DNA from 4 places in the Peribacillus sp. FSL E2-0159 genome. Region 1 is predicted to be linked to each of the others. Evidence: predicted binding sites of a transcription regulator. Region 1 holds the regulator's gene; each other region holds the start of a gene.
The links. Region 1 encodes LexA, which represses DNA repair genes until DNA is damaged. Its sites were predicted from a motif close to CGAACATATGTTCG; they were not measured.
Positions count from the first base shown of each region.

Region 2: addB (helicase-exonuclease AddAB subunit AddB) is a predicted target of LexA. The motif match lies at 1,042-1,055, and genes of this name have one in related genera.
Region 3: recA (recombinase RecA) is a predicted target of LexA. The motif match lies at 831-844, and genes of this name have one in related genera.
Region 4: NYE63_RS18560 (UV damage repair protein UvrX) is a predicted target of LexA. The motif match lies at 1,479-1,492, and genes of this name have one in related genera.

Region 1 is NZ_CP152053.1:2,032,443-2,034,654, reverse strand. Features, by position in the region: gene NYE63_RS10065 (LysM peptidoglycan-binding domain-containing protein) at 1-302, opposite strand, end outside; gene lexA (transcriptional repressor LexA) at 461-1,084, shown strand; gene NYE63_RS10055 (LysM domain-containing protein) at 1,325-1,450, opposite strand; partial or broken gene NYE63_RS10050 (glucosaminidase domain-containing protein) at 1,550-1,931, opposite strand.
Region 2 is NZ_CP152053.1:1,304,416-1,306,627, reverse strand. Features, by position in the region: gene addB (helicase-exonuclease AddAB subunit AddB) at 1-914, opposite strand, end outside; gene lepB (signal peptidase I) at 1,104-1,667, opposite strand; gene NYE63_RS06510 (TVP38/TMEM64 family protein) at 1,701-2,212, opposite strand, start outside.
Region 3 is NZ_CP152053.1:1,838,413-1,840,624, forward strand. Features, by position in the region: gene NYE63_RS09150 (competence/damage-inducible protein A) at 1-642, shown strand, start outside; gene recA (recombinase RecA) at 990-2,036, shown strand.
Region 4 is NZ_CP152053.1:3,810,432-3,812,643, forward strand. Features, by position in the region: gene NYE63_RS18555 (YolD-like family protein) at 1-136, opposite strand, end outside; gene NYE63_RS18560 (UV damage repair protein UvrX) at 165-1,424, opposite strand; gene NYE63_RS18565 (NlpC/P60 family protein) at 1,840-2,212, shown strand, end outside.

The DNA.
Region 1 (2,212 bases):
CTGGCCAAATTCTGGACAAGTTCCTCATCTTTAACCGGTATGACGATGACTTGACCAGGTTTAATCGAATCCGCCCTGACTCCATTATGCTCTTCTATCCAACCAATGAATTCTTTTTTTGTCAAATTTGCTTCTTCATATTCTTCAGCAATTCCCCAAAGGGTGTCACCTTCACTTACTTCTATAGAAAGGAAATCTTTTTTTTGATCATTGTTCAATGTACAAGAGAATAAAACTGAAAAGATGAATACTGATCCCGCTAATAGAATCGTATAAATATAATTTTTGTATAATTTTTTCATAATTATTTTCCCTCCAAAGCGAATGTTCGTTCGTATGTTATGATCGAATTATAATACGAACGTTTGTTTCAGTCAACAACAAAATTCGAACTTATGTTTGTATAGAGTTGGGGGCCATGCTATAATGTAGCAAAGAACATTGGGGAAGAGGTGCACAAATGACTAAACTATCAAAACGGCAGCAAGATATTCTTGATTTCATTAAAGAAGAGGTCCGACAAAAAGGGTATCCACCTTCCGTACGGGAGATTGGTGAAGCAGTGGGACTTGCATCAAGTTCAACAGTACACGGACATTTATCCCGCCTGGAAAGTAAAGGCCTGATTAGACGTGACCCAACCAAGCCAAGGGCCATTGAAATAATGAATTCCGAGGAAGCGAACAATATTCCCAAAGTTAATGTCGTGAACGTGCCGTTACTTGGAAAAGTAACAGCGGGCATGCCTATAACGGCCATTGAGAACATAGAAGAATACTTTCCGCTTCCTGAAAGCATGGTTCCACATGATGACCATGTATTCATGCTGGAAATCATGGGTGAAAGTATGATCGAAGCAGGAATTCATGATGGAGATTATGTCATCGTGAAACAACAAAGCAGTGCCAATAATGGAGATATCGTCGTGGCCATGACTGAAGATGATGAAGCCACTGTAAAACGATTCTTTAAGGAACCGGATTACATAAGGCTTCAGCCTGAAAACTCAAATATGGAACCAATTATTTTACGAGATGTTTCGATACTTGGAAAAGTAATAGGCTTATATAGACAAATACACTAAAAGCGCTAACCGCGCTTTTTTTTTGTTTGTTTAATTTATGTCCCAGATTCTCTCAATATGCATATGGAAGAGTAGATTTTGAGATATTTTTAATAGAATCAATTTTTCATGGGAATATTAACATCCTTTATATCGGATGAAAGGATATTATTGACTGTCTTGATATATGTACTTTCGAAAGAAACCTATTTCAACTAAAAAAGGAGAGCGGTAAATTACCGCTCCCAGTTAAATTTCATTTTACTCTAAACTTTGGTTCACTTTTATAAGGTTTAGATCGACCAAGCCATTCCACTGCTGAATCTGTACTTGTGTTGAACCATATGCCTTTGCAAGCCCAGAGACTGAATCCCCCTTTTTGACAATATGATAAACCTCTTCGATGTTTGCGTCATATTTAGTTAAATCGCTTGTTTCGATTAGGTTTACCAGTTTTTCTATATATTTCGGGTCCGAGGCGTAACCCGCATCGAATATTGCTTTGAGTGCTTTTTTGTAATCTTTTTCTCCAATTACAGCTGTATATAGACTTCTATTCCACGAAGTCCCCATTTCATATAGATTGGCAAGATCTCTAAGACTTTCTTCCAGTTGGGTATTTTCTGAATTTGTTCCATACTTGAACGGGCACACCGTTGACATATTCCATTGTTTGAATAATGACAGACTCTCCCTTAAAGTCACCTTTTGTACCAAATATATTTTTTCCTTGATTTGCTAACAAGCTTGTCCCATATCCACTCTCCAAACAAGCTTGTGCAATGACAACAGAAGGTAAAATTTTAAATTCCTTTTGAATTTTCTGGGCATAAGGAGCAATTTCCTTAATAAACGTTTCCTTGCTCATAAGAACTCCCCATTATTAGAAACACTTTATTATTTACTGTTTATCTTCATTCTTATCGTATTCTAAACTATGGGAAAGGTTACAGCTTGTCCAACAAAGAAAGTTCAGAAAATTGTTTACTATGGATAACATGCCTAAAGTGGCTCTCTCCGCGTTTTATTAAACCATTACAGAAAAAGCCGTCAATCCAAAAATTAATGGATTTATGGATTTTAAATTGAACTCTGAAAATCTTCAAAACTTATTTTGTATAACCTTTCAATAATTAATTTTTAAATATG
Region 2 (2,212 bases), 730 kb from region 1:
GACTGCTCAAACGTTTGTGCAGGTCGAATGGCAAAATAGGTTTCCAGATGATTCAGCCCCGGACTCTTTCCAAACCTTTCCGATCCTTTTAAGATTCGATCTTCTGAAATTGTTATGCCATTCCTCAATCCAGCCTGATAAAGGTGATGATAAAGATTTCCTGTTTGCCTGAACAATTGCAAATCATCCGGAGCATATTGTCTGTAGGGCTGATCTAACGTCAGCGAGATCGTTACACTCCTGCACAGCTTCATCATTTCTTCCACAATCAATAATTCCTGTGGAGTCAAGCTATAAAAACCATCGATATATATATCTGCATTCCTTATATATGAAGACTCTGCCATTTTTTCGATCAGCAAAGTGAAATAATCTTCGGAATCTAAATATTTGTTAACCATTTCATCCTCAAAAGCCTGATAGACCAATTCAAGATCATGCAGTTTATCCTGAATGCCGCTGCCGGCCTGTGAGGTTTCGGCCAAATAGTTTTGAATGTCATCAGGTTGGATGCAATACTGCTTGAACTCAGCCAGCATTAGCTCCATCTGTGCAATGAACCCCTGCTTATCGGCAGATCGACGAAACATCTTTAACTCTTCCTTTTTATCATCCATGATCTTCCGTATCAACATATTAACGCCAACACTGTCCAAATGTAGCCGGCTCATCCCCCCCGTTTCCTGAAGAACGCGCCAAGCAAGCCTGCTAAAACTGAAAACCTGTGTCCGAATCATTCCGGCAAGGCCTGGTGTTTTAATTAATTTATATTCAGATAGAAACGTCATCTGATCAGGAACGAGGTAGATAATTGGATTTCCTTCGGGATCTTCTGCCAATTTGGAGCGAATTTCGCCCAATATATTCGAAGTTTTCCCTGCACCCGATCTTCCCAGTAAAAAACGGAGTGACATCTCTTTTCCCCCTTACAACATAATATCTAGATCCATCATACCAGAAATACTTTCGTCTTTTTGACTAGGTTTCTGTATCCAATTAGATTTACTTTCTATTATTTTACCGTTTCCCTTTAAAAAACACCAATCGTGCGTTCGTGTTTTTCCCCAAAAGAAAAAGCCCTCATAATTTTTGGGCTTCCACAATCATTCACCTGTAAATTTATAACTGAATTCTTTGACCGGCCAATATCTAACATCCACTTTACCGACAACATTTTCAACCGGTATATAACCAAAGTGACGGCTGTCAGCACTTTCAAGACGATTATCACCCATGACAAAAAGCTTGCCCTCCGGAACTTTGGTCATGTCCGTCAATTCTTTTAATGTAAAATCACCCGTAAAGTCCTGTCCTGGGAAACCTTCCTTGAATTTCTCAAGATAAGGCTCATCCACCTTCTCACCATTTACGTAAAGCCAATCATCTTTATAACGAATTCGGTCGCCTGCAATCCCTATAACTCGCTTAACATAATCTTCATGTGAATTCGCATGAAAAACAATAATGTCAAAACGGTTGATATCATGAATCTGGTAATTGATTTTATTCACGACAAGTTTATTTCCATCTTCAAGGGTCGGCTGCATCGACTTCCCTTCAACATCATAGCTTGAAAAGAAAAATGTACGGATTAAGATGTAAATAACAAAAGCTATCATCGCTGGTTTTATCCAATCGGATAAAGAATTCTTGTTTGTTTTTTCCATCTAGTTCAACCCCTACTACATTTATATACTAATTTATTGTCCTTCTTCCCTCTTCATGCTTTTATTTAACCGGAATTCCAATCTTTTCCCCACATACCACAGGATAAAGATGACGATCCCGATAATGATCGTACGCAGAGGCTTATGAATTAAAGATACTAAATCGTAACCTACGAAGCTGATCGTAAAAATCATCACCGCTTTCCCTCCCACTACTGCAAGTCCATATTGCAAGGGACTGACTTTTGAAAGTCCTGCTACGATATTAACGATAGCCGAAGGTGTAAAAGGGAAGCAGAGCAATATGAACAAAGGACCGAATCCATGGGTTTCCACCCAAACCATCAACCTCTGCACCTGTTTATGCTTTTGCAAAAATCGGAAAAATCTCATTTGACCATATCTTCTAATAACCAAAAAGATTAAAAAAGAACCCGCTACCGCACCAATCCAAGAAAATAAAAATCCCCACCAGAGACCAAAAGCCGTTGCATTAGCAAGCACGAACACCACTAAGGGCAAAAAGGGCAAAAAAGCTTCCAGCA
Region 3 (2,212 bases), 190 kb from region 1:
GAAGATCTCCTTGTCAATCAAACGAATCCGACAATTGCTCCGCTTGCAGCCGAAGGGGAAGTGACGTTAAGGATCACCGCTAAAGACTCTTCTAAAGAAAAATGCGAAGAGCTTATTTTAGAAGCGGAAAAAGAAATTCTTAGCAGAGTCGGCAAGTTCCATTATGGAAGTGATAATACTTCGCTAATAAAGGAACTTGTAAAAGAATTAACGGTCCGCAAGCTTTCAATCGCGGCAGCTGAAAGCTTGACCGGAGGGATGTTCCAAGAACAGCTGACAACCATCCCGGGTGCCGGTAAAGTATTCAAAGGCGGAATTGTCTGCTATACGAATGATGCGAAGTCGAATGTCCTCGGCGTCAGTGATGATACGATATCTGAGCATGGGGTGGTCAGCGGTGAGTGTGCAATGGAAATGGCCTCTAATGTCCGGAGCAAGCTCGATGCGGATGTAGGCATAAGCTTTACGGGTGTTGCAGGGCCGGATGAACAAGAAGGCAAGCCTGTAGGGACAGTATTTATTGGCATTTCCTATCGGGATGGGAACACTCATTTCAAGGAGTTGAATCTTTCCGGAAGCAGGGCGCAAAACCGTATTCGGAGTGTGAAGTACGGCTGTCACTACCTATTAAGGGATTTATAATCGCTATAAGCAGAGCTTTTTACAGCTCTGCTTTTTATTTGGTCTGAGAAGTTTGTTTCTTGAAAAATAGGGAAAAAAGAAGAAAGTTAATTCAATGAAAATGTTTTTTTTAGGGAGTACGAGAAACGAAATGGGGATTTCCTTAAGATAAAACGCTTTTTTACAAAGAATATCCCGAAAGAAAAAAACGAATGAATGTTCGACTTTTTGCTTGGCAAAATAGTAAAAAGAGTATATAGTAAAGATAGGTTTTGAGACAGGATACAAACCTTGATCTCAAATAATTGCTAACGTAAGTACACCTTTAATCGGACAGCCGATTATTTGAATATAGAGGAGGAAATTGAGTGAGTGATCGTCAAGCGGCTTTAGATATGGCGTTAAAACAAATTGAAAAACAATTTGGTAAAGGTTCCATTATGAAACTTGGGGAACAGTCTGATCGTAGGATTTCAACGATTTCAAGCGGTTCTTTAGCATTGGACGTAGCATTGGGAGTGGGCGGATATCCAAGAGGCCGGGTCATTGAGATATATGGACCTGAAAGCTCCGGTAAAACGACTGTTGCTTTACATGCTATTGCAGAAGTACAAAAGACTGGCGGCACGGCTGCATTCATTGATGCAGAGCATGCCTTAGATCCAGCATATTCAGAAAAACTTGGTGTGAATATCGATGAGTTACTGCTTTCACAGCCTGATACGGGTGAACAAGCCTTAGAGATCGCTGAAGCGTTAGTTCGAAGTGGAGCGGTGGATATAATTGTCATTGACTCGGTGGCAGCACTTGTTCCTAAAGCTGAAATCGAAGGCGAAATGGGAGATTCCCATATGGGTCTTCAAGCCCGGATGATGTCTCAGGCACTAAGAAAACTATCAGGTGCCATTAATAAATCAAATACCATTGCCATTTTCATTAACCAAGTCCGTGAAAAAATCGGTGTTATGTTTGGGAATCCTGAAACGACTCCGGGAGGCCGGGCATTGAAGTTCTATTCAACTGTTCGTCTGGAAGTGCGTCGTGCGGAACAACTAAAACAAGGAAATGAAATTGTCGGTAATAAAACCAAAATCAAAGTTGTAAAAAACAAGGTTGCTCCACCATTCCGTCAAGCGGAAGTTGACATCATGTATGGTCAAGGGATTTCCCAGGAAGGTGAAATCATCGATATGGGTGCAGATCTTGATATCGTCCTTAAAAGCGGCTCGTGGTATTCATACAATGAAGAGCGTGTCGGACAAGGCCGCGAAAATGCGAAGCTGTTCTTGAAAGAAAATCAGGATATCGCTCAGGAAATTTCTCAGAAAATCAGAGATCACTATAATCTCGATGGCGAGCATGAATTACCACCAGAAGAAAATGAACCAGAAGAGCATTTTGAATTGCTTGATTAATGGTATTTGGAAAAGGCCTAAGCTTGTTCGCTTAGGCCTTTTCTATATATTTTGAGAAAAGTGTGAAATTTCCAGAGGTTTATATGGCATTGAAATCAGATTTACAGACTTCTTCCATAATGAATGCTGTACATTATGATGGTTAATATTAAGAAAACTTGAATAATCATTGATAC
Region 4 (2,212 bases), 1.8 Mb from region 1:
TCATTTCTTCCAGTTGCTGCTCATCCAGGATGCGCTTCGTTTCATAGCCATCTTCCACCACCCAATCCCGAAGCATCTTCACATGCTCCGGCAACATCATCGATGTCCATTTGATACGGCCGCGATCACGAATCATTCTTTTTTCCCTCCCTTCAAAGTCACCCTTACGCCTTATGCCCACCAAGCAGCCTGCTTCGGTAAACGGCTGTACCCGCTTCCGTATATGAAACTGCACGTAATAACGATTTGGCTCCATATTTATGGCGGATTCGATCAACCGTGTAACTCAATTCCCGCTTCTTCCAGCGCGAAGCATCAAATAAAGTCAGCTGCATTTCGTTATCATCCACAATATTCGAGAGTCTGACCTCTATGCTCCGAACCGTTTTTTGCTTATAGTTCTCATGAAAAAGCTCCAGGCACACTTTATATAACTCCATCGTAATGTTGGTCGATTCGCTAATCGAACGCGAACGATGGAAACCTCCGCCAAACTCATCCTTGCTGTAACCAATGCTTAGGCTCACCGTCCTTCCTGCCTTACGATGGGTGCGTGCCCTTCTTCCAACTTCTTCGCAAATTTCCAGCATGACCTGCTTTACCTCATGCTCCTCCTTATAATCCCGCAGCAGGATTTGACTTTTGCCGAAGCTGACCTGCCCTTCGATGATCGCTGCCCCCATATCAGATAAATCTATTCCCCACGCATGGTGGTAAAGCTGATTGCCCATAATTCCAAACTTCTCTTCAAGTAATTCAAGATCATAATTGGCAAGCTGCCCAACCGTAAATATTCCCATTCCATGAAGGGTTTTTTCTACGCGCCTGCCGATCCCCCACATTTCACGAAGCGGGGAAATCGGCCAAAGTTTGCTTGGCACATCCTCATACTTCCATTCGGCAATCCCTTTATGTTTGGCTTCCAAATCAAGGCAAAGTTTTGCCATAAGCATGTTCGGTCCAATTCCAATGGCACAGGGGAGCTGTAATTCCCGTTCGATTTCATCTTTTATCTTTTCAGCTATCATCCGGGCATCTCCCCATAAAGAAGCGGCACCATCGACTTTCACAAAACTTTCGTCCACACTATATACGTGAATCGCTTCTTTGGGCACATAACGGTTGAACAAGCGGGTGATTTCCGTCGAGACCCTTAAATAGGTCGCCATTTTAGGTTCAACGACCACAATCCTTGGATCATTCGGAATCTCAAACATCCGCGAACCTGTCTTGATGCCAAATTCCTTCTTCATCTTTGGAGAAGCCGCAAGCACAATGCTCCCTGTCCTCTTCAAATCACCAACCACCGCCAGATAACAATCAAGCGGGTCCAGACCAAGCATGACCGCTGAACAGCTTGCATAAAAACTTTTCATATCGATACACATAATTGATTGTTTCGGCATCGTCCCATAATCCATCATTTCTTCACCCTAACAAGAATATACGTTCGCTTTTATTATATTCATAACTTTAACCGAATATACGTTCTTATTCAATGGAAGTTTTCATACAAATTTCTACTTTTTATCGTAATTCCCTTGAAAAATATAATAAATACTAAAAATGGGTATAATACCAAATTTATACTATAATTCCAAATAGTTTTTTTGGAAAAGAATCAATTGGTAGCTTGAATAATTCTTAATGAGTCCTTATGCTTAGTTTTTTTAATTTTTTTCACCATTTTCAACAGGCTTTCGTCTACTTAAACTTTAGTCTTAATACTCATTTTTTGTAATGAAACTGTAACCAAAATTATGTCTAATTGTCATAATGGTATTGTAGGATAATATTGTTAAGAATAATAGAGAGATAGATAGAGAGGAAATGAAAATTATGAAGAAATGGATCGCTTCAGCTGCTGTTGCATCTGCCATGATGCTAACCCCACTGCAAGCCTTTGCCAATATTGGAGACCAAACCCTCAGACCCGGAATGACACATAGTGATGTCAAACAACTACAACAACTTTTAAAAACCAAAGGTTATTTCACATATTCAGGTTCACTGACTACATATTACGGCACCTATTCTGTATCCGCAGTAAAAAAATTCCAAAAAGCTAAAGGGTTAACTGCCGATGGAATTGCCGGCCGTGGCACATTTAATGCGCTTGGTGTTTATAAGGTCAATAATACAAGCTTGATCAGCTATGCAAAGACGTTAATAGGCAAACCCTACAAATGGGGCGGAACAACACCAACTGGAT